Linked DNA regions of Teredinibacter purpureus. The protein of the gene in region 1 interacts with the protein of each later gene in a pairwise test. Links are inferred from orthologs where the notes say so. Each region holds a gene or a part of one and is shown on either strand. Other genes may lie near its edges.

Region 1 (6,442 bases):
GAGCATCGACTTTTTCTACGGTGAGCGAAATGGCGTGATTGCCGCCCTTGTATCCGAGCGTGCTGGTAAAGGCTGTGGCTACGTTTTCAGCAGGATTTAAAATAGGTTGTGGGTAGAAGACTTCCAGCCATTCACCGTTACTGTTTTGGGTGCCGACACCAAGGCCTAGACTGTAGAGTTTGGTCATCTGAAATTCCTTAATGGTTAAGGTTAAAAGGTATAGAGTTGAAAAAATAGAGGCGCTAGGCCTTAACCGAGCAACTGATCGGTATAGATTTTTTCGTTGAATCCTACGAGTGTATCGTTAGCGAGCATTAGTACAGGGCGTTTAATTACCGTTGGCTGGGCCAAGACTATATCCAGTGCCTCACCGTTTGTAATGCGTTGTTTTTCGGTGTCGGATAATTGTTTCCATGTAGTGCTGCGTTTGTTTATCAGTGTCTCGGCGCCAATGGTATTTAACCATGCGGATAGCGTCTCGGCTTTTAGGCCGTCGAGCCGAAAGTCGTGATAGGTATAGTCGATACTGTTTTGCTCAAGCCACTTGCGGGCTTTTTTGACAGTATCGCAATTTTTAATGCCGTACAGGGTAATGTTGGTCATAGTGATTACGTGTAGATGTGTCCTGTTTTTCGCCCCATTTTCGAGCCGCTAGCATAGCAAATTGGCGCTGGCAGTTCATTACGCATCATCGACATTGATGAAGATATTCTGAGCTATGGAGAAGAAATTGAGATAGCGCAAAAAGAGCGCTCAATTAATGTTGTGCAAGCGTTGAGGTGAGATAGAGTGAATGCTTGATTTATCCTCTTCGTGTTAAGCCTTATGTGTTTTTTTCGGGTTCTTACGGTTTGGGTAGCAGGTTGTGCAAATGGGACATACGGTTCCGTCGCAGCCGCGAGCCGAACAGTATTCTCTACCGTAATAAATAATTTGTAGGTGCAAATCGTTCCAGCGATTTTTGGGGAATAGGCGTTTCAGGTCTTTTTCCGTTTGCGTAACGTTTTTACCATTGGTTAGCCCCCAGCGTTGTGCGAGACGATGTATATGCGTGTCAACGGGGAATGCTGGTACGTTAAAAGCTTGTACCATCACCACTCCTGCTGTTTTGTGTCCAACGCCGGGAAGCGTTTCGAGCGCTTCCATGTCATTGGGGACTTCTCCGTTGAACGTTTCCACAAGTATTTCAGATAGTTTTTGAATGGCTTTTGATTTCTGCGGTGATAGACCGCAGGGACGAATGATGGCCCGAATGTCGTCAACGTTTTGTTTCGCCATGTCGTAACAGTTGTCGGCCAGTTGCCAGAGCGCGGGCGTAACTTGGTTGACGCGTTCATCTGTACATTGTGCAGAAAGAAGCACTGCAACCAGCAAGGTGTAGGTGTCCTTGTGGTCAAGAGGAATGGGCGGGTTAGGGTAGCGCTTTTTTAGGTCTGAGAGAATAAACTCTACACGTTCTTGTTTAAGCATAAGATTTTTTAGCGCCTAAAGCTGCTGACAAAAATCGCGTATGCGAATGGCGGCTTGTTCGCATTCTTCTAGCGAGGCGACTAGCGCCATGCGAATACGGTTTTTACCAGGATTGCCGTTTTCGGTATCGCGGGCTAAATAACTGCCGGGTAATACGGTTATATTATATTCGGCAAAAAGGCGCTGCGCGAATTCCGTATCGGCTATAGGAGTTTCAGCCCAAAGATAAAAACTGGCTTCGGGGCGCTCCACTCTCAGGCTGTCACCCAGTATCCTTAGAACGCATTCGAATTTTTTGCGGTATAAGTCACGATTACTTTTAACGTGAGCTTCATCTTGCCATGCCGCAATACTGGCGAGCTGTGTATGCACGGGCATTGCACTTCCGTGATAGGTGCGATACTGAAAAAAAGGCGCCAATAAATTCTTATCGCCTGCGACGAAACCTGATCGTAAGCCGGGTAAATTGGATCGTTTAGAGAGGCTATGAAAAACAATACAGCGCTCGAAGTTATCGCGGGCCATATTGGCGCAGGCTTGCAGTAAGCCTGCCGGCGGATTGGCTTCGTCGAAATATAACTCGGAGTAGCATTCGTCGCTTGCAATAATGAAATCATGTTCGTCGGCGAGCTGAATAAGTGCCTGCAGTTGTTCAATGCTCATGACTGCGCCGGTCGGGTTGCCTGGCGTACAAATAAATAGTAGCTGGCAGTCTCGCCAGGTGTCGTCGTCTATAAGGCTGTAATCAGGTTGAAAACCATTCTCGGGTGTGCAATTTAAAAAGACAGGTTCAGCGCCGGCTAAGAGTGCAGCGCCCTCATAAATTTGATAGAAAGGGTTCGGCATTAGCACTTTGGGCTTTTGAAGCGAGTTACTATTAATACTGGCCTGTACAAACGCAAATAGGGCTTCTCGCGTGCCGTTAACGGGCAATATGTTGTCGTCTGGGGATAAACTGCCATTCGTTAAATTAAAGCGCTTACTTGCCCAGGCCGCCATTGCTGAGCGCAGCTCCGGTAAGCCTTTTGTTGACGGGTAGTGAGCAACTTTAGAGAGTTGCTCACTAAGCCTGTTTAATACATGTGCCGGTGGTTCATGCTTAGGCTCGCCGATTGAAAGTGCGATATGTTCGAGAGCCGGCGGCGGCGTAATGTTGGTTTTGAGCGCCCCTAACTTTTCAAATGGATAGGGGTGCAGCTGTTGTAGCAATGGATTCATCTGGGTGTCTCAGGAAGCTAATTCTTGTTCAACTCGTTGGTCTAGTCGAGAGCATATTGCTGTTTGTAACTCGTTACACTGGCTGGCAGAACCGAGAGGGTTACCGTCGGTATCTGTTACAAAAAATACATCTTCGACCCTTTCACCTAGTGTCGCAATTTTTGCGTTTTGAAGTTGGATGTTATGGTCCATAAATACTTGGCCAATGGTGGCGAGTAGCCCTGTTCTATCGGGGCTTATCACTTCGAGAACGGTGTAACCGCTAACGATATCATTGCTAATGCTCGTTTGTGTCGGAACGGCAAATTGCTTAAGCGCGCGCGGTGTTCGTTGTCGTACAACGTTGGTGTATTCGTCTAGCAGTTCGAGTTCTTCGTAAAGAGCGGCGACAATTTTTTTGTATCGTTTAGGGTTGTCCCCAATAGGTTGTCCGTCGTCATCCAGTACGTAGAAAGTATCCACGGTATAGCCGTCTGTTGATGAGTAAAGCCGAGCATCTTGAATGTTGAGTTGTAGTGAGGCCAAGCAGTTTGCAACGGCAGTAAAAATATTGCTTTCATCCTTGGTTCGAATAAATATTTGTGTCGCGCCTTCAAACTCCAGTGCGGTTGTTTCGCTGACGATTATGAGCGGTTCGTCTTTTTTGTGCGCTATGATTGCTTCTGTTTGCCACGCGATGTCTAAATGTGATTCTCGAATGAAATATTCATCTCCGAGATCGTCCCAAATATGCTGTGCAGCCGTTGACGATAGATTTTTGTCAGCAAGTTTTGCGAGAGCGAGCTGTTGAGTTTCTTCGATTGTTTCCTGTTTATCTATGGTGTTTTCCAAACCGCGCCGCAGCGCTCGTTTGGTTTCCATGTACAGTTGGCGCATGAGACTGGCACGCCATGTATTCCATATATCGGGGTTGGTGCCGCGCATATCGGCCACAGTAAGTGCATAGAGATAATCGAGGTGACGTTGGTCTCCCACTTCTAGCGCAAAATCGTAGATAACTTCTGGGTCTGAAATATCTTTTTTCTGGGAGACGTAAGACATCAACAAATGTTTTTCGACCAGCCACGCAATGAGTCGAGTGTCCTTACCGCGCAGCCCGTGCTGATGACCGAAGTCGATAGCATCTTGGGAGCCGAGGGTAGAGTGGTCGCCGCCGCGACCTTTGCCAATGTCGTGAAACACGCCGGCCAAATAGAGTAGTGGAAGGTGCTGGCGGCGTTTCATTATATGGGCTGCAATCGGAAATTGTTTTTCCGATTCAGGGTGGCGGAATTCCCGCAAATTTTGTATGACTAGCAGTGTGTGGGCATCGACGGTATAACGGTGGAAAAGGTCGTGTTGCATTTGCCCCGTAATGTCGCCCCACGCTGGGAGATAGCGCCCAAGAATGCCGTAGCGGCTCATACGGCGTAGTTGTTTTACTAGGCCCTTTTCAATATTGAAAAGCTCCAAAAACATTTTGTTGTTGGAGGGGGTCGTTCTAAATTTATCGTCAATTAATGCGCGGCTTTCTCGCAACAACCGAATGGTGGGTGGTCGAACCCCTTTGATAGCGGGGTTGTGCCCCATAATAAGGAATATTTCGAGAAGGGCGCCCGGCGTTTCGTCGAATACGCGTTCGTGGGTAACTTCAATATAATTGTCGTGTAACTGAAAACGCTCGTTGATAGGGGTTATTTTATGTTGACGCTTACGTGAATAGATAACTTCGCCTAGATGTTGTAAAAGTACATCGTTCAACTCTCGTAGTGCGAGAACTGTGCGGTAATATTCGCGCATAAACTTTTCTACGCCGAGGCTGCTGTCTTCATCTTCGTAGCCAAACAGTTGGGCGAGTTCACGTTGATATTCAAATAAAAGTCGTTCTTCTGCTCTGCCGGAGAGCATATGAACGCCGTAGCGAACTCGCCATAAAAAGGCTTCGCCGCGCTGTAGTATGGCGTATTCCTGTTCGGTGAAAAAATCTTGGCCGTACAGTAGGTTGAGTGCGGGCACTGCAAAAAAACGCTTGGCTACCCAGTTGATTGTTTGGATGTCACGTAGCCCACCTGGTGCGTTTTTAATGTTGGGCTCTAGGTTGTATTCGGTGTAATTATGTTTGGCGTGGCGCTCTTGTTGTTCATCACATTTGGCTTCAAAAAACTTATCAACTGGCCACATTGCGTCGGGGCCGGTGCGCACTTGGAGTTCGTCGCGAAGCATGTCGTTGCCGGCTAGGCGGCGGGCTTCAATCAGGTTGGTTGCAACGGTAATATCTTCTTTAGCAATTTTTATGCATTCTTTTAAGTTTCGAACACTGCAGCCAATGTCTAAACCGATATCCCATAAAAAGGTTACAAGGTGTTGCAGCTGATCGTCGTATTTCTTTTTAACTTTATTGCTAAGTAAAATTAATATGTCGATATCAGATTTTGGGTGCAGTTCGGCTCGGCCATACCCGCCCACAGCAATAAGCGCGATGTCGTCGTCCCAGTGATATTGGTGCCATGCGTAATGCAGAATTAGGTCAATAAAGGTCGCACGCTCAAATATCAAATGCCGTATATCGTCCCCTTCTTGAAAGCGCGTATCAAAATGCTGGTTAACACCAAATATTGCGTCTTTGAAAACACTGATTACGGGGCCTTTTTTTAAATCGTCCCGAAAGCGAGATTGGTTAAAAAATAATGGCTGGCAATGGCAGTACGGCAGTGCTTTTTTTTCCGTAGGGGCAGAGAAGGACATATTTAAAACGATTCCTCTTTGCGTGCAGTCAACACTTCTACTCCGGTAGCGGTTACCGCGAGAGTGTGCTCCCATTGGGCTGATAGGCGGCCATCACGAGTTTCGACCGTCCAGCCATCGCCTTTTAGTTTTGTATGATGTTTGCCTGCGTTAATCATTGGCTCTATGGTGAAGGTCATGCCTTCGCGTAGTTCCATTCCTGTGCCAGCGGTGCCGTAATGGAGAACTTGCGGTTCCTCATGAAAGACTTTTCCAATGCCGTGCCCGCAGTAGTCTCGAACAATCGTGTAATGATTGCTTTCGGCATGTTGTTGGATGGCTGCGCCAATGTCGCCTAGGCGACAGCCCGGTTTTACGAGTTCTATGCCTTTATAGAGACATTCTTGGGTAACCTTGGATAGGCGGTGGGCGTGTGGGGCGACAGTGCCGACAAAATACATTTTGCTGGTGTCACCGTGATAGCCGTCAGCAATAACGGTAACGTCGATATTCACGATATCGCCGGCTTTCAGTTTTTTCTTGTCTGACGGAATTCCGTGACAAACGACGTGATTGACGGATGTGCAGATGGACTTAGGAAACCCTTTATAGTTCAGGGGGGCCGGAATGGCGCTTTGAACTTGAGTAATGTAATCGTGACAAATGCGGTCGAGCTCTGCTGTTGTAATGCCTGGCACCACATGTTCTTCGATCATTTCTAATACTTCGGCGGCCATGCGGCCAGCGATGCGCATTTTGACGATATCTTCGGGAGTTTTGATGGTGACAGGCATAGCGTCTCTTTTTCTCTTGGGTGTTGGGCGGCCAAAATGGTTTGGCCTATAGTTTGTAGGGGTATTGCGTTGGCATGCTTCGCTTGAATCTGCGGAGGCCATTCTAAACCAAACCAATCGTTTCGGCACGATTGTTGGGACGTTAGCGTGAGGATTATGTCGTGTGGGTTTAAGTTTGTGCGTTGTTGTGGTATAAAGCGCGCCCCAGCCGAAATAGCGTTTGTTTGGCGGGGACTAACCATTTTATTAATGTCACA
Region 2 (5,452 bases), 3.2 Mb from region 1 along the record:
TATGAAACTTTGGGCTTTCTTGGCTTTTGCGGTTGTTATGACAGCGTTTATTTACCCAATGGAAGGTGCGTGGACATGGGGTAATGGTGTTGCGGGTTCTATGGGTGAGTGTGGTGTATTTGGTATGTACTCGCTGGGCGGCATTGACGAAGGCAAGTGTGCTGGCATGAGCTTTGTTAAATGGAGCGATTTTGCAGGCTCCGGTATTGTGCACATGTCTGGTGCTGCAGCAGCCCTGGCTGGTGTGCTGGTGTTAGGCGCGCGTAAAGGAAAGTTTGGCCCGAATGGAGAAGTTAACGCTATTCCTGGTTCAAACCTGCCTCTGGCGACTTTGGGTATGTTCATTCTGTGGATGGGTTGGTTCGGCTTCAACGGTGGCTCTGTATTGGCTACTGCTAGCGTAGAAAGTGCCAATGCTGTTGCCATTGTGTTTATGAACACTAATGCGGCAGCGGCTGGTGGATTAGTTGCTGCGCTAATTGTTGCGCGTATCTTGTTCGGTAAAGCAGATTTGACCATGGCGCTTAACGGTGCTTTGGCGGGTCTTGTTGCGATTACTGCTGAGCCTTCAACGCCTACAGCGTTGCAAGCAACTTTATTCGGTGGCCTTGGTGGTGTGTTGGTTGTATTTGCCATTATTACATTGGATAAACTAAAAATTGATGACCCCGTTGGTGCTATCTCGGTTCACGGTGTTGTGGGTTTCTTAGGCCTTCTATTGGTACCTGTTACCAATGGTGGCGAAGACGGCGCTGCTTCTTTCTTGGGCCAGTTGACCGGTGCGCTTACTATCTTCACATGGGTGTTTGTGACAAGTTTGGTTGTGTGGTTAGTGATCAAAGCGGTTATGGGTATCCGTGTTAGTGAAGAAGAAGAGTTTGACGGTGTGGATATCTCTGAATGTGGTATGGAGGCTTATCCTGAGTTTATTTCAGGCGGTAAGTAAATCCTTACACAGCGTTAATCATAGGCGTTAGGCCTATTAAAAACCGGGGGTGACAGCCTCCGGTTTTTTTATGCGTGGGAGTTGTGCAAGTTAGCCACACGCGTGTGGAGTGCTGTGTGGTTTGAGGGGGATTAACGCGATGGATTCTTTGCCCCGAATCGGTGCGAGTGGTTTGTCTTTCGGTTTCGATCGGTGTAAATTGCCCTCCTAGACGATTTTAAGCGGTGTTCGGACCGGGTAGCCGAGCCATCAACTACAATAAAACCTGGATTTGGGTGTATTTAAGGATCTTCCTATGAAACTGATTACTGCTGTTATTAAGCCTTTTAAACTCGACGACGTGCGTAATGCATTGTCGGAAATCGGTGTTCAGGGTATGACGGTGACTGAAGTGAAGGGCTTTGGTCGCCAAAAAGGTCATACTGAACTCTATCGCGGTGCGGAATACGTTATTGATTTTCTTCCGAAGGTAAAAGTGGAGCTTGTCTTGGGTGATGATTTAATCGATCAGGCAGTGGAGGCCATTACTAAGGCTGCGCAAACGGGCAAAATTGGCGATGGCAAAATATTTATAATGCCTTGCGAAGAAGTTATCCGTATTCGTACCGGTGAAACCGGCCCTGATGCGGTTTAAGTTGCCATAGTTTCTTGTACGCCATGCTATTTCGCATGGCGTTTTTCGTTGTATTCCCTCGATTCATCTCCTCGTTTTTACGCCGTTTTAGGCGTTTGTTTTCTGGCCTCTCTCCCGAATGTTCGCACGTTTTTTCCCGTGTCTTATGTTTATCGCGTTAATAAAATAACCAATATTGTGTTTTTCTATTAACGCTAGAACAAAAAAAACTAAAGAAATTGAATGCCCCCCGCTGACAGATTCTAAACTCTGAACTATAAATTATCCGAGTTTGTGAAAGTGGTAACTAAACTATAAGAATATGTACGAGAGGAATTTGCACGTGGAAAATGAAGATGCTATTGAATCTGATGGTGGGGCGCTAGCGGCCCTTACAGTTGCTGAATCGTTGCTAGATAAGGATGCGGAGCGGAAGCACTTAGAAAGTGAAGTTGAAGCGTTTCTGGCGAGCGGCGGCCGAATTGACCATATTCCAGCCAATGTTGTGGCCGACCCGCCAAAAAAACCTGAGTCTAATTATGGTGGGCAGCCCATTTAAGGCGGGTTTTTGCGCACCACCTTACGGGCTATAGGCTGCGCGCACATTCTATTTCAAATATTTAGGCAGTTGCCGATTAAGTACTTCGGCAATATAGCTTAAAAACAGCGTTCCCATACTCGAACGGTAGTAGTTCGGGTCTTGGTTGCCTATGGCTAATACGCCTAGAGGGCTTCCATGCTGTAACACGGCTATTGCGGCGCTGCCGATATTGGGTGCGTCGCCATCAAATAAAAACCCACTCTCCTTAACATCAATGCCACCACTGACGGTATTGGGTAGCTTCAGGCGCTTGCCAATATAGTCGCGGGCATCGTGAATGGAGACAATGCGCGCCTCGCTTACGGGGGTATTGTTGTTGCCAAATAAGATGAGGCGCGTGTAGTGAATGTTAAATTCTTTATCAAAGCTGTAATACAGCGCATCGACCAAATCACCCAAATCGTTACATTCGAGTAAGGCTAGCACTAAGCGTTTGGTTTTATCGAACAGGCGATCGTTATCGCGGGCGTTGTCGAGCAGTTGGCTTAGCCGATGCCGCATGTCCATATTGCGATCACGTAAGATAGCCACTTGGCGCTCTACCAGTGAGACGGCAGGGCCGCTTTGGTGAGGCAGGTCAAGATCGGCCAATAGATCGATATGGCGATTGAAAAAATCCGGATGTTTTTTCAGGTATTGTGCTACCTGCTCGTCGGAAATTTTTTCCCTGTTCTGAGTAATAGAAGATTCACTCATACTTTAACTTGTCCATGAAAGACGGATGTTGCTGGGCCGGTCATCATAACAGGGTTTTGAGCGCCCTCCCATTGAATGCGTAACGTGCCGCCGGGCAATTCTACCGCTACGGTAGGGTCTAGCAGACCGCGCAGAATGCCACTCACAACCGCCGCGCAGGCACCTGTCCCACAGGCGAGCGTTTCTCCGGCACCGCGTTCGTACACGCGTAATCGAACAGTTTTCCGATCGATTATTTGCATAAACCCGGCGTTAACTCGGCTGGGAAATTGTTTGTGCGATTCGATAAGCGGGCCAATGGTGTCTACCGGAAAATGCGTAAGGTCTTCTACTAAGGTAATGGCGTGTGGGTTCCCCATAGACACCGCCCCTATGTCGAAGGTTTGGTCTGCGACGCGAAGGGGGTAGTACGCTAATTGCTTATCTGCGGTGAATGGAATATTACTGGGCGTTAGTTCGGGCGCGCCCATGTTGACGGTCACTTGGTTGTCGTCGTTAACATGTAATGTGAGTATGCCAGCGGCAGTTTCGACACATATTGTGGTTTTACTTGTGAGCTGACGCTGGCGTACGAAAAGGGCAAAACAGCGGGCGCCGTTGCCGCAGTTTTCTACTTCGGTGCCGTCGCTATTGAATATACGGTAGCGAAAGTCGGTGTCGGGATTGGTGGGAGATTCCACAACTAATACTTGATCGCAGCCGACGCCGAAATGACGGTCGGCGAGCTTACGTGCGCGCTCCGGTGTTACAGTGATTTTTTGACTGATGGCATCAATCATCACAAAATCGTTACCGATACCTTCCATTTTGGTAAAGCGTAAACGCATTAGCCTTGCTCTCCTGATGGCAGCAGGTGCTCGCCACGAATCATATCGTTAAAATCTTCGCGTTCGCGAATTAAAAAGTGTTGATCGCCGTCCACAAATACCTCGGCTGCGCGGCCACGGGTGTTGTAATTGGAACTCATAACGAAACCGTAAGCACCGCTGGACATGAGCGCCAGCTGATCACCTGCTCTGAGTGATAGTACGCGATCTTTAGCAAGGAAGTCGCCTGTTTCACACACTGGGCCGACTAGATCCCATGGCTGAGCTGTAGCGCTGCTGTTTTGCTGTAACGGCAAAACGTTCTGCCATGCTTGGTAAAGTGCGGGGCGAATGTTGTCGTTCATGGCGGCATCGATGATAGCGAAATTACGGTGCTCGGTGGGCTTCAGATAAAGCACTTCCGTGAGCAGTACGCCCGCGTTCGCGGCAATTGAGCGACCGGGTTCCAGTATGAGCTCGAGAGGCCTATCGCCTAAGCGTTGTTTTACCGCGGCGAGGTAATCTTGTGGCGAAGGCGGTGTTTCATCGTTGTAGGTAACGCCTAAGCCGCCGCCGAGATCTAAATGCGCAATAGCAATGTTCGATTCAGCTAGCGTATCGACTAACATTAGTACCCGATCGAGCGCATCTAAGAACGGGGCCAGTTCCGTTAACTGCGAGCCGATATGACAGTCTACTCCTACGACGTTTATGCCTGGTAATTGTGCTGCACGTTGGTATACGTGGGGCGCGCGTTCAATGTCGATGCCGAACTTATTTTCTTTTAGGCCGGTAGAAATATAAGGGTGAGTGTGGGCGTCTACATCCGGGTTCACACGCAATGATATATTCGCGACCTTGCCCATTTGGGTTGCTATAGCCGAAAGAACGTCGAGTTCTGCTTCAGATTCTACGTTGAAGCATGCGATACCCGTATCCAGTGCGAAGACCATTTCGTTAGGCTTTTTGCCAACACCTGAAAATATAATGCGTTCTGGTTTTCCGCCTGCGGCTAACACCCGTTGTAATTCGCCGATAGAGACAATATCAAAGCCTGCACCCAGTTGGGCCAGTACTTGTAATACGGCGATATTGGAATTTGCTTTTACGGCGTAGCATACCGTGCCGGGGTGTTCGCCAAGTGCTTGCGCGTAAGCAAGATAATGTTCGCTAAAGGCCGCGCGGCTATAAACGTAGCAAGGTGTACCATACTGCTCGGCAAGGGCTGATAGCGAAACACCTTCGGCGTGAAGGCTGCGGTTGCGAAACTCAAAATTGGACATGCTGTTACTTTCTCGAAATTCGTGTATTTAGGCGTTACGGTTGACGTGGCTCTACAGCGGGCATTTCCGTTGGCGTAACCGATTCGGTAGTGTGCGTGGGGTCGGGTAATTTTAATGGGCCTTTTTGTCCACAAGCACTCAAGCCCACAAGACCGAAAAACATTAGCCCTAAGGCCGTTGCTCGACGTATTGTTAGTGTTGCGCAAGCAGTATTCTTAACGGTTGTAAAAGGCATATTCGACCCCGTAAACAAGAATGTGTGTCAGGGTGGCCTTAGCGGTAATAGGGATTATTCGCGCGCTTAGCCCCGTGACGAAAGGCCGGAGTATAACCTGTCATACAGGTTGGTATAACCCTGCAAAAGGAAACAGTTGGGAGGGAGGTTAGGTTTTTAGCAGTATGCCAATGGCATGGTTAAGACGAAATTCTAGCCGGTCTTTTAGTTTTAGGTAATGGCCGCTGGTGAGTCGGCCAGCATCAGATAATAAGGGTATGCAAAGGCTTAGG

What was found. Proteins that work in one complex are often made in the same cells at the same time.
Region 2: the proteins of H5647_RS19245 (region 1) and H5647_RS05150 interact in binary tests that used the Escherichia coli proteins (3 or more experiments, as listed by UniProt). The link is inferred for Teredinibacter purpureus from one-to-one orthologs.

The regions. Positions count from the first base shown.
Region 1 is NZ_CP060092.1:4,323,238-4,329,679, reverse strand. Bases 2,498-5,779 are described here. They hold H5647_RS19245 ([protein-PII] uridylyltransferase), read right to left. Parts: upstream 5,413-5,779; coding sequence 2,698-5,412; downstream 2,498-2,697. Other genes in these bases: map (type I methionyl aminopeptidase), read right to left, coding at 5,415-5,779; dapC (succinyldiaminopimelate transaminase), read right to left, coding at 2,498-2,688. In the rest of the region: dapD (2,3,4,5-tetrahydropyridine-2,6-dicarboxylate N-succinyltransferase), read right to left, coding at 1-187; H5647_RS19260 (ArsC family reductase), read right to left, coding at 250-603; nth (endonuclease III), read right to left, coding at 817-1,470; more of dapC, read right to left, coding at 1,486-2,497; more of map, read right to left, coding at 5,780-6,185.
Region 2 is NZ_CP060092.1:1,156,061-1,161,512, forward strand. Bases 1-2,910 are described here. They hold H5647_RS05150 (P-II family nitrogen regulator), read left to right. Parts: upstream 1-1,241; coding sequence 1,242-1,580; downstream 1,581-2,910. Other genes in these bases: H5647_RS05145 (ammonium transporter), read left to right, coding at 1-946; H5647_RS05155 (hypothetical protein), read left to right, coding at 1,903-2,118; H5647_RS05160 (DUF484 family protein), read right to left, coding at 2,167-2,856; dapF (diaminopimelate epimerase), read right to left, coding at 2,853-2,910. Also shown: more of dapF, read right to left, coding at 2,911-3,683; lysA (diaminopimelate decarboxylase), read right to left, coding at 3,683-4,945; LPS translocon maturation chaperone LptM, read right to left, coding at 4,980-5,180; H5647_RS05180 (class I adenylate cyclase), read right to left, coding at 5,329-5,452. UniProt on the Escherichia coli protein: P-II indirectly controls the transcription of the glutamine synthetase gene (glnA). P-II prevents NR-II-catalyzed conversion of NR-I to NR-I-phosphate, the transcriptional activator of GlnA. When P-II is uridylylated to P-II-UMP, these events are reversed.